One region of the Yersinia entomophaga genome, then DNA from elsewhere that is predicted to be linked to it. Evidence: predicted binding sites of a transcription regulator. Region 1 holds the regulator's gene; each other region holds the start of a gene.

Region 1 (7,724 bases):
ATCTTGGCCGCCACATTAGCTATTTTGGGCCTGAGGCGAATGATTTCGGTTTACTGGAGCAAAGCGTGTCTGAATACGGCGAGCACGGCCGAGGACGCTCACGCAAGTATCTGCATACTTACGACGAAGCCGTTCCCTACCATCAGGTGCCTGGAACTTTCACTCCTTGGGAGCCACTGCCAGAACCCACCGACGTTTTATTCTACGAAGGTTTACACGGCGGCGTAGTGACCGAACACCATGATGTAGCTAAACATGTCGATCTGTTGGTTGGCGTTGTCCCAATAGTGAACCTTGAGTGGATACAGAAACTGGTTCGGGATACCGGTGAGCGTGGCCATTCACGAGAAGCAGTGATGGATTCCGTGGTGCGTTCGATGGATGATTATATTAATTACATCACACCTCAGTTTTCCCGAACTCATATCAACTTCCAGCGGGTGCCAACTGTAGATACATCCAATCCTTTTGCAGCCAAAGCTATTCCGTCTTTGGATGAAAGTTTTGTGGTGATCCATTTCCGCGGGCTGGATCAAATTGATTTCCCTTACCTTTTGGCGATGCTGCAAGGTTCATTCATTTCAAATATCAATACATTGGTTGTTCCCGGCGGAAAAATGGGGCTGGCAATGGAATTAATCATGGCGCCTTTGGTACAACAATTATTAGAAGGAAAGAAAATCGGCTGATTCCGGCAGAGCCAATCAATACGTAACCTCTAATAAATGAAGACGGCTATCATTTGATAGTCGACTCTTATCAGTGAATAATCCATATAAAAATAATAAACAAAATCATAATTAAATACATCAACAAATTAATCACTTTTATTTAAAATAAAACAGTGCTAGTTTTTATTCGCCCATTACTGTTTCATACCCAATAAGCCATGCTGGAAAAACTTAAGGAGTGTATAAATGGAAATAGCGGATATTGGCCGTACTGCACTTATAGAGACCGATAGATTAAGAAGAAATGGAAGCTGCGTATTTTCCACATGTGAATATAGCAACCCGACTGGCAGCCATACAGATAGAATATTCATTCATGCAATAAATGAATTGGAAAACAATATTATCTTCTTTCCCACGGGCTAAAAGATAATGGCTCAATTGCGAAAATTGAGTACGCAATCTTGCCCCTAGCTCTAATTACCGTTTTATTATGCTTTTCAATTTAGTTATCGGAAGCAGTGGGTTAGCAACCCCCTCTCCGGCTCAGCGTTTTATCGGTATTCCCAACATGATTCTCTGTGCTATTGGTACAGTTCTATACATCACAGTATCAAAGAAGGTGTTTCTATATGGCTGGCACACCCATGAGCGCCTAACGCTAAGGAATATCATTACATGACTAATCGCCGCTATTTATTTAAGCAACAATAGAAATTTATTACTGATAGATAAATATCACGCAGCACCTATTTCTAGGCTTATTATCGTAGAATATATTTTTGTTTTTTATCTTATTCAGATAACCATGTTCTATTTAACAGGTATTCAGGTGTCGCTAAATTTATTAACACTACCTATTTTCACATTGTTATTGTCGTACCTCGACGAACGTATTCTGATTTCATCAAGGAGTATTTTTTCATTAAGGTTCATACTGGCAATGTTGCTGTTTATGTCCGTTTATAAATTAAAGACCATTCGATAACATGGAGTTAAACATGATTAAAGTCGTCATTGTTGATGGTTTTTCTTCCGGAAAATTTCTGGCGAAGGAACTATTTGATGCGGGTTGCTTGCTATTACACATTTCGTCTAGCGCTGATTTACATGATTACTACTATTATGGGTTTGATTATTCGATCTATTCGTCGCTACTCACCCATCAAAACTTATCCGATACCAACCAGGATGTTGCGCTATTCGCCCCCGATTACATCATTGCCGGAGCTGAAAGTGGCCTTTTGCTCTGCGACGAACTCAATCATCGCTTTGGTTTGCCTTTTGCCAATGACTATAACCATAGCGAAGCCCGCAGAAACAAATATGCCATGATTGAAACCATTACCCATGCCGGTTTAGCTGCCGCACGACAAACCACCGCCAGCGAATGGCCAGCCGCCGAACGTTGGATTAAATCTCATCACGGCTACCCCGTCGTACTAAAGTCGTTGGCCAGCGCAGGCTCTGAAGGCGTATTCATTTGCCATTCTCAGGCAGAGGCTGAAGACGCATTTGTTCAAATAATGGGTAGCTACAGCAAATTAAATGCGGTTAATCAGCAGGTGTTAATTCAGGAATATCTCGAAGGCGCGGAATACGTGGTGAATATGGTTTCACTGATGGGCAGACCGCTGGTAACTGAAGTTGTCCGTTACACCAAACTTCGTCTTGCTTCAGGGCGGATTCTTTATGATATCGATGAAATTCTGGATGCATCCTTCGAGCATTATCAGGCGCTGGTTAGTTACACTCGCCAGGTAATTGAGTCATTAGGAATTCGCAATGGCCCTAGCCATGCAGAAGTGATGTTAACAACGTCGGGGCCTAAATTAGTCGAGGTGGCCGCCAGAACGGACGGAATTCTGCGTCCTACCATATCGGCGCGTACCACCGGATTGGGGCAAATTTGTGCCACGGTTATGGCAATCACCGCACCGACGCAGTTTCTGTCATTTACCGAATGCCATCCGTCATACCAGCTACAAAATTACTCTTACAATATCGGCCTGATTAATAGACATAAAGGTATCTTCCATCAGCAGGATTTTTTATCCGAACTTCTTACTTTACCGTCTTTTTCACTGGCTGATTTTTATGTAGAAGAAGGTGATGCTATTGGGGTCACTCAGGATGTTTTCAGCCAGCCAGGTGCTATTTATCTGGTTCATTCTGACGCAGAAACCATTCGCAATGACTATCTAACGATCAGGCGCCTGGAAAACGACGGCGTTTATCTTAAAAATGTATAGGAATAAATACGATAACAGCCTGATAGAAAATCAAAAAATTGAACCGCGGCGATTGACTGCGAAATATGAATCGCGGTGAGTAAGGGAACAGCGGGGGATTTAACGATTTAAGATGTTTGAGTCTTTGAGTCTTTGAGTCTTTGAGTCTTTGAGTCTTTGAGTCTTTGAGTCTTTGAGTCTTTGAGTCTTTGAGTCTTTGAGTCTTTGAGTCTTTGAGTCTTTGAGTCTTTGAGTCTTTGAGTCTTTGAGTCTTTGAGTCTTTGAGTCTTTGAGTCTTTGAGTCTTTGAGTAGCAGTTTCCGGATAAACAGGCAGTGATACAAGCAATTCTGTACGTATATGAATCCTATAAATACAACGCCCGGAGCGAATAAACCGGGCGTTGATAAATATGGTCAGGTTAGAGAGCGAATTTCAAAACTGTGGGTGATTTTGGCAGCCTTACCCAACATCAGGGCTACCGAGCAGTATTTCTCCGCGGAAAGCTCAACGGCTCGCTCGACGGCTTTTTCGGTCAAATCTTTACCACTGACGACAAAATGCAGGTTAATCAAGGTAAACAGGCGAGGGGCTTCCTCCCGACGCTCGGAGGTCAATTTTACTTCGCAGTCGTGCACATCGTTGCGCCCTTTTTGCAAAATGGACACCACATCGATAGCGCTACAGCCACCGGCCGCCATCAGCAACATTTCCATCGGGCTTGGGGCTTTATCTCCGGCGTTACCATCCATTAAAACCTGATGACCAGAGGCGGATTCACCCAAAAAAGTCAGACCTTCAACCCATTTTACTCGTGCCTGCATACCCGTCACTCCCTATTAGCTTTTCCGAATCAGACTACTCTTTCATTCATAAAGTGGCAATGTAACCAGACCCTCATCATGCTGAAGCGATACAACACAAGACACTGGCCTCATCCTGTGCTACAAACAGAGCCGAAGAGATGTTTCTTAGAATAAAAAGGGTAGAGATCAAGACTCAGTGAAGGGTCTCTATCTGAGATGTATATTGGCTATACCTTTCGGTAGTTGAGCAAATTAATATGCTAATAGAAAGTGTATTTTATAAACACGCCGTACAGGGAACTCTGAGCCCTGTTAAGTTAGGCAGCGATAACAACAGAGGATAACAGCGAATGGTTCTCGGCAAGCCACAAACAGACCCAACTCTCGAATGGTTCCTGTCTCATTGCCATATTCACAAGTATCCATCGAAGAGTACGCTGATTCACCAGGGTGAAAAAGCCGAAACGCTTTACTACATCGTGAAAGGTTCCGTTGCGGTTCTGATCAAAGATGAAGAAGGTAAAGAAATGATTCTCTCCTATTTAAACCAGGGGGATTTCATCGGTGAGCTTGGATTATTTGAAGAAGGCCAAGAACGTAGTGCTTGGGTTCGTGCAAAAACCGCCTGTGAAGTGGCTGAAATTTCTTACAAAAAATTCCGTCAGCTGATTCAGGTTAATCCAGATATCTTGATGCGTCTGTCTTCGCAGATGGCGAATCGCCTGCAAATTACATCCGAGAAAGTGGGCAACCTTGCTTTCCTTGATGTGACCGGGCGTATCGCGCAAACGCTGCTTAATCTGGCAAAACAGCCTGATGCAATGACACACCCAGATGGGATGCAGATTAAGATTACTCGCCAGGAAATTGGCCAGATTGTTGGCTGCTCCCGCGAAACCGTCGGTCGAATCCTGAAAATGCTCGAAGATCAAAACCTGATCTCTGCGCATGGTAAAACGATTGTCGTTTACGGCACCCGTTAATTACCTAAAAAAACCGGTTCCCTGTGCTTAACATGGCACCGGTTTTTTCTTTGTCTGCATATGGACGACGGATATTGACCTGATGTGGCGTCGGCTGATTTACCACCCTGAAGTAAACTATGCATTACGGCAAACGCTGGTGCTGTGTTTGCCTGTGGCTATCGGTTTGTTGCTCGGTAATTTGCAGCTTGGCCTGTTATTTTCCTTAGTCCCTGCCTGCTGCAATATCGCTGGCCTAGATACCCCCCATAAGCACTTCACCAAACGCTTAGTCGTTGGCGGAACTTTATTCGCCCTCAGCAGTTTTCTGATTCAACAATTCCTGCTGTGGCATATTCCCCTCCCCCTGATTATGTTTGGCCTGACTCTCATTTTAGGCGTTAACGGAGCCATCAGCCCCCTGCACGCCCGTTTATTGCCCGCTGCGCTAGTCGCTGCGATATTCACACTAAGCATGATTGGCCGCTTCCCAATTTGGCACACTCCGCTACTTTTCATCGTTGGCACCGCCTGGTACGGGCTATTTACCGGCCTGTGGTTCCGCCTGTGGAAAGAACAGCCGATGCGAGAAACCCTGAGCCAGCTATATCGCCAGTTAGCCGATTATTTAGAAGCCAAATACAGTTTGCTGACTCAACATATCGATCCGGAAACCGCATTGCCGCCGTTGCTACAACGCCAGCAGGGCGTAATGGATTTAATAACCCAGCTTTATCAGCAACTTAATATGCTTCCTCATACTCATAAAAGGGAGCAAAAGCGGCTACGATTAATGTTTCAGGTGGCGCTGGATTTGCAGGAGCACATTACTGTCAGTCTGCACCAACCGGAAGAAGTGCAAAAACTGGTGGAACAAAGCCATGCAGAAGCGGTCATCCGGCGGAATGCGCAGGTCATTGCTCATCGTTTGCGGGTCGTCGCTGATAATCTTCTGTATCACCGCCATGAATTACAGCGTTTTACCATGACCAACGAGCTGGCAGCGCTGGAAAAAATCGCCGGACAGCACCCGGATAATCCGGTTGGCCAGTTTTGTTATTATCATTTCCGTCGCATCGCGCGCTTGCTGCGTAACCAACGGCCGCTCTATCGGCGAGATTTAATGTCGGACCAACACCGGTTGCCGTTCTGGCCAGCGCTCGCCAGTTATCTTTCGTTTAAATCCGTCGCGCTGCGTAATGCCGGCCGTCTGGCCGTTACGCTAGCCGTCGGCAGCAGTTTGGGAATGGCATTTAATCTGCCTAAACCCTACTGGATTTTATTGACCGTGATGTTGGTCACCCAAAACGGTTATAACGCGACGCGGGTAAGAATTCAGCACAGAGCCTTGGGAACGTTGGTCGGGCTGGTTATTGCAGCCGGTCTGCTGCAACTTCAGCTTCCACAAGGTACCACGCTGACCATTATGCTGTTTATCACGCTAGCCGCGTATTTGGTTCTGCGGAAAAACTACGGCCTGGCGGTCATTGGGCTGACTATTACCGCCGTGTATACGTTGCAACTGCTGGCACTCAATGGCCTGCATTTTCTGGTTCCGCGCCTGATTGATACTCTGATTGGCTGTGCGCTGGCCTTTGGGAGCACCATCTGGCTGTGGCCGCAATGGCAAAGCGGTCTGCTGCGTAAAAACGCTCATCAGGCACTGGAAAGCGATCAAAATATCCTGCAGTTATTACTCAAAAAGACGCCTAACCTTGGCGAGCTGGCAAATGAACGAATGCAGGTTAATCAGGCACATAACGCGGTGTTTACTTCCCTTAATCAGGCAATGCAGGAACCGGGCTTTAACTCCCGTTATCTGGCCGATATGCGTCTGTGGGTGACTCACAGCCAGTTTATCGTCGAGCATATCAACGCGATGACAATTCTGGCGCGGGATCATTACATGCTGACAGAGAAACTGGCGGAAGAGTATTTACAGCGCTGTGAAATTGCGTTGCAAAGCTGTCAGCAGCGGTTGGAATACGACGGGCCGAGCAGCGAAAATAGCTTTATGCGTCCACCAGAGCTACATCCGGATATGCCAATCACCGAAATGGAACGCCATCTCAGGCGCATTTTGTCCCATCTAAGCGTGATGCACACCATCTCGTCTTTAGCCTGGCGACAACGACCACATCATGGCATTTGGCTGAGCAGAAAGCTTCGGGATAGCTGAGTGTTTAAAAAAACACTAGCGGAACATAATTGAGGAATAAATTACCGGGCTGATGAGGCGTCCTAATTACAGGACGCCACTGACTAACTTTTGGAGATGCACATCTTGCAGTTGCCCAACGCCAAGCCGATTCATACTGTCTCTGTGATGACCACGCAACAAAGCGGCGACTTGCCGTTATTCAGCGTCTAGAACTGCGGCAACAGCCTGCGCAAATCGCGCCATACCCTGCTCGATGTCTTCTAATTCAATCACTAACGATGGTGCAAAACGCAGCACATTCGGCCCGGCGTTTAAAATCATCAATCCGTTGGCCGCTGCTGCGGTCAGGAAATCACGCGCCCTCCCATGATACTGTGGCTTCAGCTCAGCGCCGATAAGCAATCCCATCCCGCGAATATCGGTGAACAGATCGTATTGCTTCCCGATAGCCGTTAATGCCTCCGCAAACAGGTCGTGACGCTGCGCTATGCCATCTAACACCTGTGGGGTATTAATCACATCCAGCGCCGCTTCTGCCACTGCACAGGCCAAAGGATTACCCCCGTAAGTCGTACCGTGGGTGCCAACGGTCATCACCGAGGCAATTTCCTCCGTTGTCAGCATTGCGCTGATTGGGAAACCACCACCCAGCGCCTTCGCCGTGGTCAGGATATCCGGCGTAATGCCGTAGTGCATATAGGTGAACAGCTTGCCGCTGCGTCCCATGCCACTTTGAACCTCATCGAATACCAACAATGCCTGATGACGATCGCACAGTTCACGCAGCCCCTGCATGAATACCGGATCCGCTGCGGTGATGCCGCCTTCTCCCTGAATCGGCTCCAATACGACGGCGCAGGTATGGTCGTCCATCACCGCTTTTACTGCGGCTAA
Region 2 (7,724 bases), 1.6 Mb from region 1:
CATCGTTGGTTTCAATGTCAGGAAGCTTAAGTAGCGGATTGCTGCTTTGTCTTCAGCAGTCAGAGTCTTCAATGCACGCAACATACCGGCATTTTCGAGGTGTGGCAGACATTTTTCCAACGCTTCCAGCTCAGCTTTAGCGTCTTTATCGCCGCCTTTGGCTTTTTTCTGTACGCGATGAATGGCACGCTCACAGGTGTCCAAATCGGACAGCGCCAATTCGGTATTGATGGTCTCAATATCGTCAGCCGGATCGACTTTACCTGCAACGTGGATGATGTTGTCGTTTTCGAAACAACGTACTACGTGGCCAATCGCCTCAGTTTCGCGAATGTTGGTCAGGAACTGGTTGCCCAGGCCTTCGCCTTTGGATGCGCCCTTTACCAGACCGGCAATATCGACGAATTCCATCGTGGTTGGCAGAATACGCTGCGGTTTAACGATTTCAGCTAATTGGTCCAGACGCGGGTCCGGCATGGGTACCACACCCGTGTTAGGTTCAATGGTACAGAAGGGGAAATTCGCTGCTTCGATACCCGCTTGTGTCAACGCGTTGAACAGGGTGGATTTACCAACGTTTGGCAGACCAACGATACCGCATTTGAATCCCATGTTTATATCACCTTAAATAACTTAAAAATCAGCCAATTAGGTTTAACCAGCCGATGTAATCAAAATTTATTCCGCCATTATACACATAATGATGATTTATCTCGATCCTACTGTTTGACGCAGTGATTTTAACTGCGGTTTAGCCTCTGTATTTTACCGGTCTATCTTTATCTGGGATCCCGAGAGTCGGTCATAATTTGTTGTTCTTGCATATAATCTTGGTTTGTTGAATTTATCGCTTTCGGTGAGAGTGAGAAGTAAACAAGGGAACGCCGAATAAAAATCTACAGCATTACCGGTTTGCTGCCGATAACCAGTGATTACACCTGATGCCAACTATGGCGTCTTACTGTTCTGATAGGGTATTAAATATGGTGATGAGCGGCTTTAAATGGTTGTTGCTGATCTTATTTGGCTCTTTGCTGGGCATCACTATCACGCATTATTTAACCAGAGTGGACACTGAGCGTCCTTTAACCTGGTTAGAGCAAATCGATAATTACGGAAAATTAGTCGAGCGTCGCTCCGATAAAAGCATTAAATATATCGGAGTGAAAAAGGTGATGACTTCGCCAGAAATGGACAGCTATTTAATGCGTTTTAGCGCATTAACCGATCGCTATGAAACTAACGGTAATAAAGTCGCTAATCAGAAAAAATCGGATGAGTGGGATAAGTTTTTCTGTACTGATGGATTAAAGAATATTATCGGCCAGTATAAGAATCGTCGGGTCAAAGTGATGGTGCCAGGTGCGGTTTACAGCAAGACCGGAGCCCGTGGCAGCGCGACGGCCTGCTATATTAATTAGCTAATTATTTGTTTAACATGTTTTTGAGTGAGAGTTTTCTTAGTTTTTTGTGCAGTACGATATAATTTTCGCAACATTGAATGATTTCTTCATATTTTTCTTCATCGATCGTGTTTTCTGCTGAAATGGCTCTTCGGCTGGACATTCGGCATTTATAACACGCGGATTTTAATTTATCTTTTAACTCATTAAATTCGGCGCTGGTTTTATATTCCCCCCAAAAATCGAGTGAAATACAGGCCAGCCGTATGGCTTTATTAAATTCACCCACTTTCTTCGATTGATAATCAAAGTTCTTTATGCTGCGGTTTTCGCAAACTCTTTTTAACGCTCTGATACTTCTGACTGTATCGTAAGTCAGTTTCAAAAACTGCTCGACTAGCAGAGCAGTTTGCTCCGTTTTTTTATTATCAAACCATTTTATCGCGACTACGGCCGCAGTGATTGCCATAATGGCACTGGAAATCGCAATGACGATATCTGAAATTGAACCCCATTCCATAGTCTCAATCCTAATAAATTAAAGTGTATTGGCGTTTTTTATAATAATTATCCTTGCCCTCGGTGATGAATATGAGGGCAAGGGGAATATTATGCGTTGGCTTTAAATGAATGCAGGCGATTCATAGCCTTGGTCACGTCTTCTTTTAATAAAACCTCGGTACAACGAATAGCTTCATCGATGGCATCATCAATTAACGTTTGTTCGCTCGCCGGTGGTTTCCCTAAGACAAATCCGGTCACTTTACTTTTATCTCCCGGGTGACCAATACCGATGCGCAAGCGGTAAAAATTGGGATTATTACCTAATTTGCTTTGAATATCTTTTAAACCGTTATGGCCCCCGTTACCGCCGCCCAGCTTTAATTTAGCCACGCCGGGCGGAATATCCAGTTCATCGTGCGCAACTAAAATTTCTTCCGGTAAAATACGATAGAAGCTGGCCATGGCAGAAACCGCTTTGCCGCTGAGATTCATAAAGGTAGAGGGAACAAGCAGTCGAACGTCCTGACCGGCCAGATTTAAACGGGCAGTGTAGCCGTAGAATTTACTCTCTTCTTTCAGAGATTGATTATTACGCTCAGCCAGTAAATCTACGTACCAGGCACCGGCGTTATGGCGGGTTTGGGCATATTCAGCGCCTGGATTTGCCAGGCCAACGATCAATTTAATGCTGCTCACTTCGTTATTCGCTATTACTCAGAGATGAAAGAACCCTAGTTTACCCGTCGCCGCGTAGAATCACAAAAATAAGGGGGAGAATAAAGGTAAAACTAGCGGATAAGGTAAATACTAACCATGGTTAATTATTCAACAATTAGGCCAAATAATCGCTTAATGTAAAGATTTATAGAAATATCTTTGCCAGATGTGATCGTCTCCGCAATACCCTTATGCTTTCCCTGACTATACTAAGTCATTAAGTACAGGTGAACAATTCAATAGGAAGAGTTGTTTAAAGGAAGTGAATGCAGGAGGTGGCATATGAAACGCAAAACCGCAACAACGTTAGGTAACGCGCTGATGGGGCTGGGTCTGGTCACTATGGTTGTTGGGGTAGGTTACTCTATCCTGACCGAAGTTTCTCAACTTGGTTTACCGCAGTTCTTCTCCCACGGTGCGGTCATGAGCATTTTTGTGGGGGCCTTGCTCTGGCTGGTCGGGGCGAGAATCGGTGGCCGGGAAGAGGTGGCGGATCGCTATTGGTGGGTTAAGCATTTCGATAAACGCTGCCGCCGTAATGAGCGACACTCATAATATTGACGTATTTATCGTCAGTGAAGTGTGATGCCAGAAAATGTTACCGAAAATGCAGCTGAATAATTCAAACTGAGGGTAGGGAATTAAATGACAGCCCAAGAGTAGAAAGCCCGTTGTTGCTTGCGCTTCAACGGGTTTTTCTTTTTCTGCGTTTAACCGCAAATCACTGTCAGTGCGGCGATAAGTCAGATACAACCTATGCCAGACTTGCAGCGCCTAAGCGCTGCAGAGAGTGATTAATGCTCAAACATCGCAGAGATGGACTCTTCGTTGCTGATACGGCGGATGGCTTCAGCCAGCATACCGGACAGCGTCAGAGTACGAACGTTTTTCAACGCTTTGATTTCCGCAGACAGCGGAATGGTGTCGCAAACAATCACTTCATCAATAACTGAATTTCTGATGTTTTCCACTGCGTTACCAGAGAAGATCGGGTGTGTCGCGTAAGCAAATACGCGTTTGGCACCACGTTCTTTTAAGGCTTCAGCAGCTTTACACAACGTGCCACCGGTATCGATCATATCGTCAACCAGCACACAGTCACGGCCAGCAACGTCGCCGATGATATGCATCACCTGGGAAACGTTAGCACGCGGACGGCGTTTGTCGATAATGGCCATATCGGTGTCATTCAGCAGTTTAGCAATAGCTCGTGCACGAACAACACCGCCGATATCTGGTGAAACAACGATTGGGTTTTCCAGATTCTGCTGCAACATATCTTCCAGCAGGATTGGGCTACCAAATACGTTATCAACCGGCACATCAAAGAAGCCTTGGATCTGTTCAGCATGCAGGTCCACTGTCAATACACGGTCAACCCCAACACTTGAGAGAAAATCGGCAACAACTTTGGCAGTGATAGGCACACGAGCAGAACGCACACGGCGATCCTGACGAGCGTAACCGAAGTAAGGGATAACGGCAGTAATACGTCCTGCGGAGGCGCGACGCAGGGCATCAACCATGACAACCAATTCCATCAGGTTATCGTTCGTGGGTGCGCAGGTGGACTGGATGATGAAAATATCACCACCGCGTACATTTTCGTTGATTTGCACGCTCACTTCGCCGTCGCTAAAACGACCTACAGCGGCGTCACCAAGACTGGTGTACAAACGGTTGGCAATACGTTGTGCTAGTTCCGGGGTGGCGTTACCAGCAAAAAGCTTCATATCAGGCACGAGAAGAACCTCAGGCTTGCGTCCAGAGAAGATATTGTCAGCCAGTAGTCAGGGGCGATTCATCCTACTGATTGCAATATACATACGGGTATTTAAAACCAAAACATTGTTAACCTAAAAGAGCGTTATGAGCCGGCTTTTAATTCAGTTAAGAAGGCAACGTGTTGGCGACGCAGGATAAACCGTAATGCTATGGAAAAACCTGAGTTGCCACGCAAATCGCTGCTTATTTCTCAACTTTTCCAGAGCGTACAAGATGCAGTGGTGAGACGTTAACGCCACGAGCCACAAAACCCTGTAACCACTCCGGGGCAATACTTAACACCTGACGGGCCGATGACTCGGTATCAAATTCAGCAAATACACAAGCGCCGGTCCCGGTTAGGCGCGACGGGGCGTATTGTAACAGCCATGAAAGAACCTGTTCAACCTCGCGAAAACGTTTTCTTGCGATCGGTTCGCAATCATTTGCGTAAGGAGCGGCTAAAAGTGCCGCCAAGGGGCGAACTGGCGTGTTTCTTGTTAAATCCGGATCGGAAAAAATAATTGGCGTTGGGATGCTAACGCCGGGGTGTGCGACCAAATACCAGCGCTCAATGGGCTGCGCGGGCTGCAATTTTTCGCCAATTCCTTCGGCGAAGGCGGCATGGCCGCGCACAAATACCGGTACGTCGGCACCCAGTTGCAGGCCAAGATCGGCTAATTCTTCATCATTCAATCCGCATTGCCACAGGTGATTTAAGGCGACCAATACCGTCGCCGCGTTGGAGGAACCTCCGCCTAAACCGCCTCCCATTGGCAGGCATTTTTCGATCGAAATATCCGCTCCGTGGGGGGTATCGGAACCTGCCGTATGTTGCTGCAATAAACGTGCTGCCCGCACGATCAGATTTTGTTCGTTTTCCACCCCTTCAAGCGGCGTAAGTAAACAAATCTGGTTATCATTTCTCGGTGTGATAGTGAGGCTGTCACCATAATCGAGAAACTGAAATAGCGTCTGTAATTCATGGTAACCATCGGCGCGTTGGCCGGTGATATAAAGGAATAAATTCAGTTTTGCCGGAGAAGGCCAGGTGTGAATCATTTGACAGTCCAGTTATCCATTTTCAGTTTGATGCGTTGCTGATCCTGCTTTAGCTCCAGACGACTCGGTAAAACTGGGGTCACCTTGGTGTTATATTCTTGATAATCAACGGTCCACACTTGATTTCCCTGCTTATAAGTCAGCTGTTTCAGGCGATATTTATCGTCGAGGACAAAATCGTTGGTTTCGCCGGGCAGGCCGAGAATCCATTGGCGCAGGCTATTGATAGGAATGTCCATGCCGGTAAGTTTGGCAATCATTTCTTCCGGGTTATCACTAACGTAGCGTTTGCCCTGGTTATCCGTCAGTTGAGTAACGCCCGGCTGCACGACCAGCTCCATCTCGGTGCTGCCCAGCGGATTGGTCAGCAGCAGACGGTAACGATCCGCTGAATATTGTTGCCAGAAGAAACGGGCATAAACCTTCTGTTTATCTGAAATATAAGCGAAAGAGCCGCGGGTCTGGAACTGGCTGAGTTGCTGCAATTGTTGCTCATGCTGTTGCCACTGCGGCGAGGTGGGGCTCGTCGCCGGGCCAGTCGAGGTGGTGGTAGTACAGGCGGCTAGCATCAGGCTGGCTAATGGAAGCAGGCGATAAAAAGTGACCTTGCGCATGGGCATATCAATATCAATCCTTTAAAAGCGTGGTTTTCACCAGCGAGGCATTTGGGTGCTGCAAAGTTGCAGCCAAGGTGCTCACGCTAACGGTGGTAAGGCGGAGCGTCAATATCTTGTTTATGTCGTGAGCAATTTACCCACGATATCCGTGATATTAGGACGGATAATGCGGTGTGACTTTAATTGCTCTCGCGCATCAAGTAGAATGCGACTCAGACGAGAATCCATACTAAGACAAGTATTACTCTAAGCCGTTCTCATGACCCTGCTCGCATTAGGCATTAATCACAAAACCGCTCCTGTCTCGTTACGTGAACGGGTGACATTTTCACCTGACTCGATCGACCGGGCGCTTAATAGCTTGCTCCAGCAACCGCTGGTGCAGGGCGGTGTGGTGTTGTCTACGTGCAACCGCACCGAATTATACCTCAGTGTAGAACAGCAAGAAAATCTGCATGAGCAATTGGTTGACTGGCTGTGTCATTACCACCGCCTCAGCCGCGATGAGGTCATAAAAAGCCTGTACTGGCATCATGATAATGAGGCCGTCAGCCACTTAATGCGGGTAGCCAGTGGTCTGGATTCGCTGGTGTTAGGCGAGCCGCAGATTCTCGGGCAGGTTAAAAAGGCGTTTGCTGAATCCCAGCGGGGTCAATCCCTCTCTGGTGAATTGGAGCGTTTGTTCCAAAAAACTTTCTCCGTAGCCAAGCGGGTGCGTACTGAAACCGATATCGGTGCCAGTGCGGTGTCGGTGGCTTTTGCCGCCTGTACGTTGGCGCGGCAAATTTTCGAATCCCTTTCCGAACTGAATGTGTTGCTGGTAGGCGCAGGTGAAACCATCGAATTGGTGGCGCGTCATCTGCGTGAACATCAGGTTAAACATATGATTATCGCTAACCGCACCCGTGAGCGGGCGCAGTCTCTGGCGGACGAAGTGAACGCCGAGGTGATTACCTTGCCGGAAATCGATGCCCGCCTGGCCGACGCCGATATCATTATCAGTTCAACGGCCAGCCCGCTACCGATCATCGGTAAAGGTATGGTCGAGCGTGCGCTAAAAGCGCGCCGTAATCAGCCGATGCTGTTTGTCGATATTGCCGTGCCGCGGGACATCGAGCCCGAAGTCGGCAAACTGGCTAACGCCTATCTGTACAGTGTGGATGATTTACAGGCAATTATTCAGCACAATCTGGCGCAGCGTAAGGCTGCGGCGGTGCAGGCTGAATCGATAGTACAGCAGGAAAGCATGAATTTTATGGCTTGGCTGCGTTCACAGGGGGCGGTAGAAACCATTCGGGATTACCGTTCTCAGGCTGAACAGATTCGTAGTGAAATGACCGCCAAAGCGCTGGCGGCCATTGAGCAGGGTGCGAATGTGGAGCAAGTGATCAATGAACTGGCCCACAAGCTGACCAACCGCCTGATTCATGCTCCAACCAAATCCCTCCAACAAGCAGCCAGCGATGGCGATATGGAGCGGTTACAATTATTACGCGACAGCCTTGGGCTGGATCAGCATTAGTTTCCTCAATTAACAGGATTTAAAACCGCGGATGAAGTCTTCTATTGTTGCCAAACTGGAAGCGTTACAAGAGCGCCACGAAGAAGTGGAAGCACACCTTGGCGATGCCAATGTGATTGCCGATCAGGAGCGTTT
Region 3 (7,724 bases), 1.9 Mb from region 1:
TTTTGTTTGCAGGCTTATTGTTTGATGAGATAGCATAAAAACCACGCTGGTAGCATATCGTGCTATTACCACTGTCAGAGCAATTGACTTTTTTATCACCAGTGGCATGATGCGCTCACTTTCCATCGCGCCAACGGTCCTCGTTTCACTATGTCCGCATACTCTCGCCCAGTGCTATTGTTGCTCTGTGGGCTTTTGCTATTTACAGTTTCAATCGCGGTATTAAATACATTAGTTCCCCTGTGGCTTAGCCACCAGCATTTGCCAGTGTGGCAAGTGGGTATGGTAAGTTCTTCATATTTCAGCGGTAATCTTGCGGGAACCTTGATCGCTGGCCGACTTATTCAGCGTTTGGGCTTTAATCGCAGCTATCACTACTCTTGCCTGTTATTTGCGGCGGCGACCTGCGGGCTGATGCTGTCAGTCGATTTCTGGAGCTGGTTGGGCTGGCGTTTTATGGCCGGTGTAGCCTGCGCGTTGATTTGGGTAATTGTAGAAAGCGCATTGTTACGCAGCGGCACGCCAACTAATCGTGGACAGCTATTGGCGGCGTATATGACGATATATTATCTGGGCACCGTGGGTGGCCAACTGCTCTTGGGCATGGTCTCTACCCAGTTGGCCAGCGTGATTCCTTGGGTGAGCGCGTTGGTGATTACTGCGATGTTGCCACTTCTATTTGCTCACTTCGCTAATCAGTCGGCTGAAACCACCCATGTGAAGGTTTGGCCGATGTTTAAGCGTCGTAGCGCTCGCTTGGGTATCAATGGCTGTATTATCTCAGGTATCGTGCTGGGATCGCTCTACGGGCTAATGCCGCTGTATTTATCCCATCAGGGGATGAGCGATGCCAACGTCGGATGGTGGATGGCGCTGCTGGTCAGTTCGGGGATCTTCGGACAATGGCCGGTAGGGCGCATGGCCGATCGCTATGGTCGCCTGCTGGTGCTGCGTATTCAGGTATTTGTCGTGATATTGGGCTGTATCGCGATGCTCAGTAACTATGCGATGGCGCCAGCGCTATTTATTCTGGGGGCGGCAGGTTTTACGCTCTATCCAGTCGCTATGGCCTGGGCCTGTGAAAAAGCCAGTTCCGATGAGTTAGTGGCGATGAATCAGGCTTTATTGATGAGTTACACCATCGGCAGTCTGGCTGGGCCGACCATGACATCAATGCTGATGCAGAATTTTTCTGATAATTTATTATTCGTGATGATTGCGGGAGTGGCATTGGTGTATCTGATGATGCTGCTGAAGAAACCGGATCAGCAACACACGCCTTTTGCGGCGGTGTAACGCTCTCTGCCAGCCGGTTGCGAAATCCCGGCTGGCAGAATAAACGGTAAGTCAGTAAATCACTTTGTGACCGTAACTTTCCAGGATACCTTTCACTCGATCCATAATTTCTTTGGATGGTGGCTTAACGCCGTCCAGCTTATATTCTTCGCCCATGGCTACCCATTTATGCTTGCCTAACTCATGGTAAGGTAGCAATTCGATTTTCTCGATGTTAGTCATATTTTGGGTAAACTCACCTAACATATGGGCGGATTTATCGTCATCTGACCAACCCGGAACCACAACGTAGCGAATCCAGGTTTTCTGGTTGCGTTTCGCCAGATAACGAGCGAATTCCAGAGTACGATGGTTAGACACGCCGACCAGATTTTGATGAATGGAATCATCCATTTGTTTCAGATCCAACATCACCAAATCGGTTTCATCCAGCAATTCATCAATCACCGGATCGTAACGGCGAACAAATCCGTTGGTATCCAGACAGGTATGAATGCCTTCTTTATGACAAGCGCGGAACCAGTCACGCACAAATTCAGCCTGTAAAATGGCTTCGCCGCCGGATGCGGTCACGCCGCCGCCGGATGCGTTCATAAAGTGTCGGTAGGTCACGGCTTCTTTGACCAGCTCTTCAACCGTCACTTCCTTACCGCCGTGGGTATCCCAAGTGTCGCGGTTGTGACAGTACAGGCAACGCATCAAACAGCCTTGAAAGAAAACGATAAAGCGGATGCCGGGACCATCAACGGTGCCACAGGATTCAAATGAGTGAATGCGACCAAGTACAGACATTGCAGGGGGTTCTCCAAATTGACCGTTCAATAGCAGTCGAAATCAACATAACGGCGGCAGGGCAGGAGGAAGGGGATGCCCTTGTTAGCTCGGTGATTCGGGCGATCACAACGTCTGAGCTGGCACTCCTGCTGCCGACGCTAGGTCGGATAAAACTGTTTTGCCGGGCACCCACTCAGGGTAGATGGCTGGCAAAACAGACTTTTCTGGCAAGTACATCGTGCGGTGGTTGGTGAAAATAGCTGTGCTTGATAAGTAAAGGCCCCACAGTCGTGGAGCCTTTAAGTTTATACCCTTCGGACTTGAAGCAACAGGGTTGTTAGCGGATACACGAGCCTAAATCAGCGACTTAAGTCAGTTCATCGGGCTTTGTTTTCTTGCTACCTGTCCGTCACTCCAAATTCTTTGCGTATCGGGTTATTAAATCGACTGAGTGAAAGTACGAGTAATAACATCCTGTTGCTGTTCTTTGGTCAGCGCGTTGAAGCGTACTGCGTAACCCGATACACGGATGGTCAGCTGCGGATATTTTTCCGGATTTTCCATCGCGTCTAACAGCATTTCACGGTTCATCACGTTCACGTTCAGGTGTTGACCACCTTCGATGGACGCTTCGTGATGGAAGTAACCGTCCATCAGACCCGCTAAGTTAGCTTTACGCACTTCGTCATCTTTACCCAAAGCGTTTGGTACGATGGAGAAGGTATAAGAAATACCATCTTTCGCATAGGCAAACGGCAGTTTGGCAACGGAAGTCAGAGAGGCAACAGCACCTTTCTGGTCACGACCGTGCATTGGGTTAGCACCTGGACCGAATGGGGCACCCGCGCGACGACCGTCTGGGGTGTTACCGGTTTTCTTACCATAAACCACGTTAGAGGTAATGGTCAGAACTGACTGAGTTGGTACCGCGTTACGGTAGGTACGCAGCTTCTGAATTTTCTTCATGAAGCGCTCAACCAGGTCACAGGCGATGTCATCAACGCGAGAATCGTTGTTACCGAACTGTGGATATTCGCCTTCGATGTTGAAGTCGACTGCCAGACCATCTTCATCACGAATAGTCGTTACTTTCGCGTATTTGATAGCAGACAGGGAGTCAGCAGCAACGGACAGACCTGCGATACCGCAAGCCATGGTGCGATATACATCACGGTCATGCAGAGCCATCAGCGCAGCTTCGTAGCTGTACTTGTCATGCATGTAGTGAATGATGTTCAGCGAAGTCACGTATTGTTTAGCCAGCCAATCCATGAAGTGGTCCATGCGTTCCATGACTTTGTCATAGTCCAGCACTTCGTCCATCATTGGCGCTTCTTTCGGGCCTACCTGAATTTTCAGTTTTTCGTCAACGCCGCCGTTGATTGCGTACAACATGGTTTTCGCCAGGTTGGCACGAGCGCCGAAGAACTGCATTTGTTTACCGACGATCATTGGGCTGACGCAACATGCAATGGCATAGTCATCGTTGTTGAAGTCAGGACGCATCAAATCATCGTTTTCATACTGTACAGATGAGGTGTCGATAGAAACTTTCGCTGCGAACTTCTTGAAGTTCAACGGCAGTTTCTCAGACCACAGAATGGTCATGTTCGGCTCTGGAGATGGCCCCATGGTGTACAGGGTATTCAGGAAGCGGAAGCTGGTTTTAGTTACCAGAGTACGACCGTCAACGCCCATACCAGCCAGAGACTCAGTTGCCCAGATTGGGTCACCGGAGAACAGCTCATCGTATTCAGGGGTACGCAGGAAGCGAACCATACGCAGTTTCATCACCAGATGGTCAATCAACTCTTGCGCTTCGATTTCGGTCAGTTTGCCGGCTTTCATGTCGCGTTCAATGTACACGTCCAGGAAAGTAGACACGCGGCCGAAGGACATCGCTGCACCGTTCTGGGATTTCACCGCGGCCAGGTAGCCGAAGTAAGTCCACTGTACCGCTTCACGGGCGTTAGTCGCAGGACGAGAAATATCGCAGCCGTATTTAGCTGCCATTTCTTTGATTTGACCCAGTGCACGATGCTGTTCAGCAATTTCTTCGCGCAGTTGGATGGTCATTTCCAGATCTTCGCCGTTTTCCAGACGTGACTGTAATGAATTGAACTGAGCCAGTTTGTCTTTCATCAGGAAGTCGATACCGTAAACGGCTACGCGACGATAGTCACCGATGATACGACCACGACCATAAGCATCCGGCAGACCGGTCAGGATACCGGATTTACGGCAGTTCAGGATGTCTTTGGTGTAAACATCGAATACGCCCTGGTTATGGGTTTTGCGGTATTCGGTGAACACTTTTTTCAGCTGTGGATCCAGCTCACGACCGTAAACTTTGCAGGAGTTTTCAACCATTTTGATGCCGCCGAATGGAATCAGGGCGCGTTTCAATGGTGCTTCAGTCTGCAAACCAACGATGGTTTCCAAATCTTTGCTAATGTAACCAGCGTCGTGGGAGATGATGGTTGATGCTACGTCGGTATCGAAGTCAACTGGCGCATGAGTGCGGTTTTCCAGTTTGATGCCTTCCATGACCTTGGCCCACAGCTCATCGGTTGCTTTGGTAGAGCCGGCCAGGAAGGATTCGTCACCTTCATATGGGGTGTAGTTCTTCTGGATGAAGTCACGAACGTTTACTTCGTTCTGCCAGTCACCCTCGGTAAAACCTTGCCATGCGTTGGCCAATTTTTCATTAAGTTCGGTCATAATGCATCTACCTTTTAATGTGAATTTCTTCGAAAACCAGACGTAGCGGCCACACTTTAATGTTGCTGGTCACCGCGCAGATAAATTACCCAATAAGTTAACCCTACCAATAACCCGCCACCAATGATGTTACCGATGGTAACAGGAATGAGGTTGTCGATAACAAAGTTACTTACGGTCAGATTAGCAAATTGCTCAGGTGTTGCTCCTATGGCTTGCCAGAACTCAGGCGAAGCGAAGTTTTTAATCACTATGCCCATAGGAATCATAAACATGTTGGCGATGCTATGTTCAAAGCCGCTGGCGACAAACATACCGACTGGCAGAATCATCGCGAACATTTTGTCCATAATGGTACGGCCGGAGTAACTCATCCATACCGCTAAGCACACCATCAGGTTAGCTAAAATGCCCAAACATACTGCTTGAATAAAAGTATGGTGCAATTTGTGATCTGCGGTTTGCAGCACATTCAAGCCCCATTGGCCGTTGGCAACCATGTATTGACCGGCAAACCAGATCAGGGCGACAAAAAACAGCGCTCCGGCCAGGTTTCCAACGTAAACATTCACCCAGTTAGTCCCCAACTGACGCCAGGTAATCCGGCCGCTGGCTTTCGCTACGGTGGTTAATACGGTGGAAGTAAAGAGGTCGCCGCCGCATACCACGACTAACATCAAACCCAGTGAGAAGCAGATACCGCCAACTAATTTCGCAAAGCCGAAAGGAACGCCCGCGGTGCCAGTAGTAGCTGTAATGTAAAATACAAAAGCGATTGAGATAAACACGCCCGCAGTAATTGCCAGATAGAAAGTTTTCATCGGATGCTTGGTGGCTTTGTAGACACCGGCATCTTCGGCTACTTTCGCCATGGCCGCAGGTAGTAATGCATCGAAGGGGTTGTCAGCTTTCACACTAACTCTCTCTTTAGGGTTAATAAAGCACAACGAGATACTAGCAAAGCAGTATAGCGTGAAAATTGACGTGGATCATATTGGGCCACTTTAATCAGCCATAAACACCTGCAATCTCAATGGTTAATCATGTTATTTCATTGATATTTAAAGAGAAAAAATATTTTAAGATTTACAAAAAATTTTGATTAAACGTTCAATTCGATGAAGAAAAGGTTAATAAATAGCGTAATTTGTAGATTATCGCCTTCAACCACGCTATTAAAAATTAACTATTTATTTACCTGCCCATAAGAATGCGAGCTTTAGGCGGAATTATTTGTCTAAAAGTGCCATTTTCTCCCAAAAATAATAACTGTTTTTTGATGAAAAAATAATTCTGGCGATGGGAATTTCTGCATAAATAATAATTCAGGCGCTGAGATGTCTATTTATTAAGCGCACAGTTTATATAACTCGGTGCTTTATATAACTCGGCGCTTATAGAACATACAGCGATAAAAATGAGGATAGATAAATGTAGGGTAAAAAAACGGCGAACCCATAGGATTCGCCGTCGCTTGATGAGATAGCAGTTTTCAGAACTGGAACAAAGCTATTAGTTTTTTGCCCAGTAACGACGCTTGGCCGCTTGCAACTTCTCATAGGCTCCCAACAGCGCCTGATGTGCCGGTAATGCTTTCAAATCAGGATCGATGCTAAACAGCCCGTGGAAGCGAACTTCGCCACAAAGGGCGGCAGAAGCGGCATCCACAGCATCTTGACCGTACATTTTCATGAATGCGCCATGATATTGGGCAGGATCGCGATCCGGCTCTTGAGTCAGCAGCAGCAAGGTTTGCAGGCAACGGTAATAGTTAGCCTGTTCAGGAGTAAATACGGAGGCGTTGAAATCCTGCGTCCACTCAACCCAAATCAACGCTTGCTCCAAATCACCACCGGCTAGCGCCAGCATGGATTTCAGCTCGCCAACGCGCAGGGTATACCAGCCGTTGTCTTTCCCAGAGGCGATGCCCAGCAGTTCACGAACGCGGGCAAAATCATCCAGACCTTCGTCGTCCAGCTGTTCGATCAATTGCAGATACTGCTCTGGCTTCCACTCGGTGCCTGGCAACGCCAGCAGAGTGTCACGCAGATGTACGCCCATAGTGTTATTGGCCATCAGCAAATCTTCTGCCGGATAGATGTCGGACATACCCGGTACCAGAATACGGCAGGCGTAAACGCCCAAATGCTCATAATCTGCAATGTAAACTTCAGCATCTTCCTGTTTGAAGATCGCCATCAGCGTAGCGAATTCTTCTTCGGTTGTGCCGCTGAAATTCCAGTCAACGAACGGATAGTCTGCGTCCTGCTTGAACATATCCCAGCTAATTAAACCGCTGGAATCGATAAAGTGAGTTTCCAGATTGGTGTGTTCGGCCACTTCTTCGTCATCGAAGGTTGGAGCGGTGAAAACATCCAAATCTTTCAGGCTGCGGCCTTGCAACAATTCGGTCACGGTGCGCTCCAGCGCTACGCCGAAGTCAGGATGCGCGCCGAATGAAGCAAAACAAGTTCCGTTAGAAGGGTTGAATAAGACGACGCAAATAACCGGGTAAGCGCCGCCCAAAGAGGCGTCATAAGAAAGGATTGGGAAACCTTCCTCTTCCAGTTTTGCAATGGCTTCAACTACGCCAGGGTAGCGGTTCAGCACCTCTTGCGGGATTTCGGGCAGGCTGATGGATTCCGCAATAATGCGGTTTTTCACATAGCGTTCGAAAACTTCTGACAAACCTTGGACACGTGCTTCATTGGCGGTATTACCAGCAGACATACCATTAGACACATAAAGATTTCCTATGATATTCATAGGAATATATACTGTCTCCAGGTCAGATTGACGGGTAAAGGGCAGGGAACAGATTCCGCGCTCAACGTTACCTGACTGTAAGTCCACCAGATCATTGGCATTTAGCTCTTTGTCTGGGTCATAAAAAGCGTGCAGCCGGGCATCGAGAATGCCTTGTGGCAGGGAGC
Region 4 (7,724 bases), 930 kb from region 1:
GCAATCGGAGCCACCGGTGTTGGCTGTAACAAACGGCGCTGATCCTGCGAATATTGATATTGCTGCTGCAAGCGGCGCTGTTCTTGCTGTTGATTTATCAAAGTTCGCTGCTGTTGGTGCAGTTCACTTTGTTGATTTAATACGCGCTGTTGCTGCTCCAAAGGCGTTGGCGTCAGGCTGTTTTGTGCCAATACTACGGTGGGCAGAAGTAGAGCGCCCAGCAGAAAATGTATTTGTCTCATCTTAAATTCCTTATTTCTGGTTGCCAGAATCTGCGAAAGACAATCAATCGAACAATAATTATGCATACGTCAACCATGTTGGTGCAAAATTCAGCTCTCGCTTCCGATACAATTGGTTTTTATTTCTTCGATGAGCTTAACCTATCGTGTTGTTATTGGTTATTACCACTATCTTGTGGGCATTTTCTTTCAGCTTAATCGGCGAATATCTGGCGGGTCAGGTCGATAGCTGGTTCTCCGTGCTGATGCGCGTTGGTTTAGCCGCCGTGGTTTTCCTGCCGTTTATTCGCTGGAAGAATATTCAGGGCAGAGTGATTGCGCTGTATATGGCCGTTGGCGCTATTCAGTTAGGTATTATGTACCTGTTCAGCTTCCGTGCTTATTTGTATCTCAGCGTGCCGGAGTTCCTGCTGTTTACCGTGATGACGCCGCTGTATGTCACTCTGATTTATGATCTTCTCCGCGGTCAGCGGCTACGCTGGGGTTATGCACTCAGTGCTTTATTAGCGGTAGTGGGCGCGGCTATCATTCGTTATGACCATCTGAGCGAGCATTTCTGGCTGGGATTGGCTTTAGTTCAGGCGGCGAATGTTTGTTTTGCTATTGGACAGGTTGGCTACAAACGCCTGATGGAAGTGCATCCGATTCCGCAGCACACCGCTTTTTCCTGGTTTTATCTGGGAGCCTTGTTGGTCGCAGTCGTCGCTTGGTTCGCCTTTGGTAACGCAAATAAACTCCCAACCACCGAGTTGCAGTGGGGCGTTTTGATTTGGCTGGGCGTTGGAGCTTCCGCACTGGGTTATTTTATGTGGAACTACGGTGCCACGCAGGTTGATGCGGGCACCCTCGGCATTATGAATAATGTCCATGTTCCTGCTGGCCTATTGGTCAACCTGGCTATCTGGCAGGAAAAACCGCATTGGCCGAGCTTTATTATTGGTGGGACGGTGATAATGGCCTCTCTGTGGGTACACCGGCGTTGGGTCGCTCCGCATTCTTTACAAAAGGTAGATGAGCGCAAGCGTGCTGACGCGCCGAACGAATAAATGCTTCCGTTACCGGCTGGCGCTGCTCTCCGTCACGGACAGCGGCGTACAGTCGGCTCCATAGACCTTCCCCCAGTGTTTTCGTTACGACTAAACCCTGACGTTCAAAACTCTCCACCACCCAATGCGGCAAAGCGGCAATACCCATACGTGCGGACACCATTTGGATCAATAACAAGGTGTTATCGACATTTTTTAGCGCGGGGCTAACGCCTGCTGGCTGTAGGAAATGACGCCAAATATCCAGGCGTTGGCGCTGAACCGGATAAATCATCAGAGTTTCATCGGTTAAATCTTCTGGTTCAATGCGTGCTTTCGCTGCCAGCGGATGATCCGGCGACAGCACCAGACGGACTTCAAAATCAAACATTGGCGAGTAATGCAAACCGCTGCGGGGCAGAATGTCAGACGTCAGTACCAGATCAAGTTCACCTTGTTGTAGCGCGGGCTGCGGATCAAAAGTGACCCCTGATTTGAAATCCATCGCGACCTGCGGCCAGTTCTGGTGAAAATTGTCCAAAGCTGGAGTTAGCCACTGAATACAACTATGGCATTCAATAGCGATCCGCAGGGCCGTTTGATGGGGTTCTTTGCAGGTTTGCAGTGCCTGTTTGATTTGCGGCAAGACTTGCTCGGCCAACTGCAAGAGAATTTCTCCCTGAGTAGTGAAACGCAGAGGCTGGCTTTTACGTACAAACAAACGGAACCCCAGACGCTGCTCCAAATCACTGAACTGATGTGACAGGGCAGATTGGGTTTGATGAAGTTGTGTAGCTGCCGCAGCCAGCGATCCGGTATTACGCAGGGCTTGCAGTGTGCGTAAGTGTTTCAGTTCGATCATGAGAGTCCTTCACAGTGACAGTGAAAAAATTGCGCTTGTGGTTAATACAGTACCTGCTGATTATGGATGTGTAAACATCTGGATGGCTAAATGGAGAGTATGACGATGGCAATTTTAAATCACACACTGGGTTTTCCACGCGTTGGTCTGAAACGTGAACTAAAAAAAGCACAAGAAAGTTACTGGGCAGGCAACATCACGCAGGAAGAATTGCTCAATGTGGGGCGCGAATTGCGGGCTCGTCATTGGCAGCAACAGCAGCAAGCCGGCGTGGATCTGGTTCCGGTGGGCGATTTCGCCTGGTACGACCATGTGTTAACCACGAGTTTGTTGCTGGGTAACGTTCCGGCACGCCACCAGAATGCTGATGGGAGTATCGATCTGGATACATTATTCCGCATTGGTCGTGGTCGTGCGCCAACCGGTAAACCGGCAGCGGCGGCAGAAATGACCAAATGGTTCAATACCAACTACCACTACATGGTGCCCGAGTTCCAGCAAGGGCAGGAATTCAAGCTTGGTTGGACGCAATTGCTGGATGAAGTCGACGAAGCGCTGGCGCTCGGACACAAAATCAAGCCGGTACTGCTTGGCCCGATAACCTATCTGTGGCTGGGTAAAGTCAAAGGTGAGCAATTTGACCGTTTAACCTTACTGAAAGATATCTTACCGGTGTATCAGCAAGTTTTGGCCGAGCTGGCTAAACGTGGCATCGAGTGGGTACAAATCGACGAGCCGGCGCTGGTACTGGAGCTGCCTAAAGAATGGCGGGATGCTTACCAACCGGCTTACCAGTCGCTACAAGGGCAGGTTAAACTATTACTAACCACCTATTTCGATAGCATCGGCCACAATCTGGATACTATTCGCGCTCTGCCGGTTCAGGGGCTGCATGTAGACGTAGTGGCTGGTAAAGACGATATCGCTACGCTGAATGAGAAACTACCCAAAGATTGGCTGCTGTCGCTCGGTGTGATTAATGGTCGTAATGTGTGGCGTGCCGATCTGAGCACATGGTTCGAACGTTTGCAGCCGTTGGTCGGCAGTCGTCAACTATGGCTGGGGACTTCTTGTTCGTTATTACATAGCCCAATCGATCTCAGTGAAGAAACCCGTTTGGATGCAGAAGTGAAAAACTGGTTTGCTTTTGCGCTGCAAAAATGTGCAGAATTGTCTCTGTTAACCAAAGCGCTGAATGCGCCAGACGAAGAAAAACTAGTAAAATTAGCGAATTACAGCGCTCCAATTCGCGCTCGTCAGTCCTCTCGTCGGGTTCATAATCCACACGTGGAACAACGTCTGGCGGCTATAACGCCGAAAGACAGCGAGCGCCAAAACCCGTACCCACAGCGTGCCGAAGCGCAGCGTAAACGCTTTAATTTACCGGCCTGGCCGACCACCACCATAGGGTCTTTCCCGCAAACCACTGAAATTCGTGGCTTGCGTCTGGACTTCAAACAAGGTCGCCTGGATGGCAAAAATTATCGCACCGGTATCAGCGAGCATATCAAACAGGCGATTGCCGAGCAGGAGCGGCTGGGGCTGGATGTGTTGGTTCACGGTGAAGCTGAACGCAACGACATGGTTGAATACTTTGGTGAACATTTGGATGGCTTCGTCTTTACGCAAAACGGTTGGGTACAGAGCTACGGTTCCCGCTGTGTAAAACCGCCGGTCATTATCGGTGATATCAGCCGCCCAGAAGCGATTACCGTTGAATGGGCCCAATATGCGCAATCCCTGACTGACAAGCCGGTGAAAGGCATGTTAACCGGGCCGGTCACTATCCTATGCTGGTCATTCCCGCGGGAGGATGTGAGCCGTGAAACCATCGCCAAGCAAATTGCGTTGGCGCTGCGTGATGAAGTGGAAGATTTGGAAAAAGCCGGTATCGGTATTATCCAGATTGATGAACCCGCGCTGCGTGAAGGTTTACCCCTGCGTCGGGCTGAATGGCAGGCCTATCTGGACTGGGCAGTGGATGCATTCAAGCTGAATGCCGCCGTGGCGCAGGATGATACTCAAATCCATACCCATATGTGTTACTGCGAGTTCAACGACATCATGGATTCTATCGCTGCGTTGGATGCGGATGTGATTACCATCGAAACCTCCCGCTCAGATATGGAACTGCTTGAGTCATTTGAAGACTTTGACTATCCAAATGAGATTGGACCCGGCGTTTATGATATTCACTCGCCGAACGTGCCTAGCGTGGAATGGATTGAAGCCTTGCTACGTAAAGCGGCCCAGCGAATCCCGGCTGAACGCCTGTGGGTTAACCCGGATTGTGGCCTGAAAACTCGTGGTTGGCCAGAAACCCGTCAGTCACTGGCCAACATGGTCTTGGCGGCCCAGCGGCTGCGTGAAGAGCAAGCCTGATTATTTATCACTGAATCAAAGGCGCAGTGGCGGCCTTGCTGTTGATGGCAAGCCTATGCAGTTACCCCGAAGCTGGTGGGGCGACTGCACCGAGAGGGGGGCCGACGGCTCACGCTGTTCCGACCCATTCGGCACATGTCTCCGCTTCTCAACTTTGTTAGCGCCCTTTTTTATAGCTGATAGGTACTGACGGTGAAACCGCTATTGGAGAATAGAAGTATCAAATTGATGCGTGCAGAATTTTGTGCGACTGATAGATAAAAACCTCCCCCTATCTTGCTGCTGGGGGAGGTTTATGCCGAAGTGGGAATGTTGGTGAAAGATATGGATTGAAACGTTTAAGAGGCATCATCGACCGGTTTATGGGCATTGACGCCGTGGCGAGCAAACCAGTCCAACATTCGCTGCCAGGCATCCTGAGCGGCTTCCGCATTGTAGTTAGGCCGATAATCGGCGTTAAAGGCGTGGCCCGCTTCCGGGTAAACAATAATTTCAGCGTCGGCATTGGCGGCACGTAGTGCATGACGCATGGTTTCTATCTGATCTTGTGAAATTCCTGAATCCTGCCCGCCGTACAGGCCCAGTACTGGAGCGGAAAGGTTGATCGCAATATCAACGGGATGTTTCGGGCTATTAAGGCTTTTATCCCCAATAAGTTTCCCATACCAGGCTACTGCCGTTTTCAACTGAGGATTATGCGCCGCATAAAGCCAGGCGATACGCCCTCCCCAGCAAAAACCGGTTATCGCTAACTTACTGATATCCCCACCGTGGCGGGAGGCCCAGTTAACCGTATGATCCAAATCCACTAATACTTGTCGGTCGGGGATCTTATTGACCAACTGGCTGACTAACGGCCTCATATCATTGTATTCGCTGGCATCACCTTGGCGGAAATACAGCTCGGGAGCGATGGCCAAATAGCCCTGTTTCGCTAAGCGGCGGCAAATATCCCGAATGTGTTCATGCACGCCGAAGATTTCATGCACTACAATCACCACCGGGCAAGGGCCATTATGTTGTGCCGGTTTAGCGAGATAAGCTGGCAGCAAATCACCCTGCGACGGGATTGTAGTATCACCGGCCTGAATGCCTTTTTTATCGGTATGAATAACGGAGGAGGCCAACGGATTAACGGCCGGCGTGAACTTTCCGGCTGTTTGCCTGAGAGTAATGAGTGGGTCAGTCTTCATAATGGTCTCCCTGAAGTTAGCGAATGAGTTTTCCGGATTTAACTATAGGTAATATTTGCAATTAATGGCGGAAAGGCGATGTCGTAACGGATTAAATGTGTGCTCGAACGGTGAAAAGGTGAGCTGACACACACTCTGTTTTCGGCCGTTGAGTGAATCTGGATGCTGTTACTCTTATTTAGGGCTTTTAAAGCACAAAAAATAACCTGAACGGTGTTATTTTGTGATTTTTGTCACACTTTATTTGTTCTTATACATTCTATTTCTTCTATCAAAGTGACTGCTATCACGAAATAATTCGGTGATATTGAGTAAAGTAGTTCTTTGTTCCTCCCTACAATATTTCTCATGAAAGAGGAGTCTCACATGTCTAAATCCGATGTTTTCCACCTTGGCCTCACGAAGGACGATCTGAAAGGGGCTACTTTGGCCATCGTTCCGGGTGATCCACAACGTGTTGAGAAAATTGCAAAATTAATGGATAACCCAGTACATCTGGCTTCTCATCGTGAATTTACCTCATGGCGTGCAGAATTGGACGGTAAGGCAGTTATCGTTTGTTCAACCGGTATCGGCGGCCCGTCAACCTCTATCGCCGTGGAAGAATTGGCTCAGTTGGGCGTACGTACCTTCCTGCGCATCGGCACTACCGGTGCTATTCAGCCTAACATCAACGTCGGTGACGTTCTGGTAACCACAGGCGCAGTGCGTTTGGACGGTGCCAGTCTGCATTTCGCACCGATGGAGTTCCCTGCGGTTGCTGATTTCGCTTGTACTACCGCCTTGGTTGAAGCGGCTAAATCCATTGGCGCGACCACGCATATTGGTGTCACCGCCTCGTCCGATACTTTCTATCCGGGTCAGGAACGTTACGATACTTTCTCTGGTCGCGTAGTGAGCCGTTTCCGTGGCTCGATGGAAGAATGGCAGGCTATGGGCGTGATGAACTATGAGATGGAATCCGCTACGCTGTTGACTATGTGCGCCAGCCAAGGCCTGCGCGCCGGTATGGTTGCCGGTGTTATCGTAAACCGTACCCAGCAAGAAATTCCTAACGCAGAGACTATGCAAAAAACCGAAAGTCATGCGGTAAAAATCGTGGTTGAAGCAGCTCGTCGCTTGTTGTAATCGCGTGTCGGGCTGCCTCTGGTGGCCCGTTCTTTCCTTCCACTGATAATCTGGTAAGGTTTTACCTCTTATAATGGACGATATAATAAGAGGATATTATGACTACCCCTTTTACACAGCATCCCTCACTGGTTCCGCTTGATGGCGGTATTAACTTCCGTGATTTTGGCGGTTACCTGGCAGCCGATGGCCGCAGAGTTAAGCGAGGATTACTGTTTCGCTCCGGTTCATTAGATCGGTTGAGTGAAAAAGACCGTACTTTTCTGCATAAGCGTGCCGTTGGCCATATACTGGATTACCGTGATGCCGATGAAGTTCAGGCTAAACCCGATATCCTTTGGCAAGGAGCCACATACCATCATTTCCCCGCGAACCCTCTCAGTACCGACGTCAACGCCAATCTGGATAAGCTCAGTAACGAAACGCTAGCCGAGTTTGATGCTCGTTCATTTATGCTGGAGCTTTATCGCCGCTTGCCTTTTAACAACTCGGCTTACCGACAGTTAGTTCATTTATTGCGTAATTCTGAAGGTACTGGCGTAGTGCAGCACTGTGCCGTAGGAAAAGACCGCACTGGCGTTGGTTCCGGGTTGGTATTGTTTGCGCTGGGAGCCGATGAAGCAACGGTTCTGGAGGATTACTTGCTAACTGAAACGACGCTCGCGCCGTTCCGCGAATTAATGTTGAGCGAACTGGCTAAAAAGCTTCACGATAATGCGTTGAATCAGTTCGCTTACGTGCTTTCAGCCAGAGAAGAATTCCTTCATACCGCATTAACCAGCATTAATGACCGCTATGGTAATCGTGATAACTGGTTACTGCAGGAGTTCGGTCTGGGTCGTGCTGAAAGAGAGCAACTTCAGTCGTATTATCTTGAGTAACTCTTAAATAT

The links. The regulator CRP, encoded in region 1, controls carbon source genes, mostly activating them, when cyclic AMP is high. The targets are predictions, from matches to a motif close to ATGTGANNNNNNTCACAT.
Region 2: the regulator CRP is predicted to act here: its motif matches at 2,791-2,808, upstream of pth (aminoacyl-tRNA hydrolase).
Region 3: the regulator CRP is predicted to act here: its motif matches at 5,769-5,786, upstream of focA (formate transporter FocA).
Region 4: the regulator CRP is predicted to act here: its motif matches at 5,926-5,943, upstream of udp (uridine phosphorylase).

What each region holds. Positions count from the first base shown of each region.
Region 1 is NZ_CP010029.1:2,493,336-2,501,059, forward strand. Features, by position in the region: gene PL78_RS11495 (phosphoribulokinase) at 1-689, shown strand, start outside; gene PL78_RS11500 (ATP-grasp domain-containing protein) at 1,673-2,923, shown strand; gene PL78_RS11505 (OsmC family protein) at 3,318-3,725, opposite strand; gene crp (cAMP-activated global transcriptional regulator CRP) at 4,058-4,690, shown strand; gene PL78_RS11515 (YccS/YhfK family putative transporter) at 4,773-6,848, shown strand; gene argD (bifunctional acetylornithine/succinyldiaminopimelate transaminase) at 7,026-7,724, opposite strand, start outside.
Region 2 is NZ_CP010029.1:939,149-946,872, forward strand. Features, by position in the region: gene ychF (redox-regulated ATPase YchF) at 1-612, opposite strand, end outside; gene PL78_RS04245 (hypothetical protein) at 951-1,421, shown strand; gene PL78_RS04250 (hypothetical protein) at 1,426-1,923, opposite strand; gene pth (aminoacyl-tRNA hydrolase) at 2,013-2,603, opposite strand; gene ychH (stress-induced protein YchH) at 2,907-3,179, shown strand; gene prs (ribose-phosphate diphosphokinase) at 3,419-4,366, opposite strand; gene ispE (4-(cytidine 5'-diphospho)-2-C-methyl-D-erythritol kinase) at 4,593-5,450, opposite strand; gene lolB (lipoprotein insertase outer membrane protein LolB) at 5,447-6,070, opposite strand; gene hemA (glutamyl-tRNA reductase) at 6,327-7,589, shown strand; gene prfA (peptide chain release factor 1) at 7,621-7,724, shown strand, end outside.
Region 3 is NZ_CP010029.1:548,688-556,411, forward strand. Features, by position in the region: gene PL78_RS02605 (MFS transporter) at 151-1,296, shown strand; gene pflA (pyruvate formate lyase 1-activating protein) at 1,348-2,088, opposite strand; gene pflB (formate C-acetyltransferase) at 2,509-4,791, opposite strand; gene focA (formate transporter FocA) at 4,848-5,705, opposite strand; gene ycaO (30S ribosomal protein S12 methylthiotransferase accessory factor YcaO) at 6,304-7,724, opposite strand, start outside.
Region 4 is NZ_CP010029.1:1,566,197-1,573,920, reverse strand. Features, by position in the region: gene PL78_RS07160 (hypothetical protein) at 1-242, opposite strand, end outside; gene PL78_RS07155 (carboxylate/amino acid/amine transporter) at 389-1,288, shown strand; gene metR (HTH-type transcriptional regulator MetR) at 1,176-2,129, opposite strand; gene metE (5-methyltetrahydropteroyltriglutamate--homocysteine S-methyltransferase) at 2,235-4,511, shown strand; gene PL78_RS07135 (dienelactone hydrolase family protein) at 4,850-5,704, opposite strand; gene udp (uridine phosphorylase) at 6,071-6,832, shown strand; gene PL78_RS07125 (tyrosine-protein phosphatase) at 6,931-7,713, shown strand.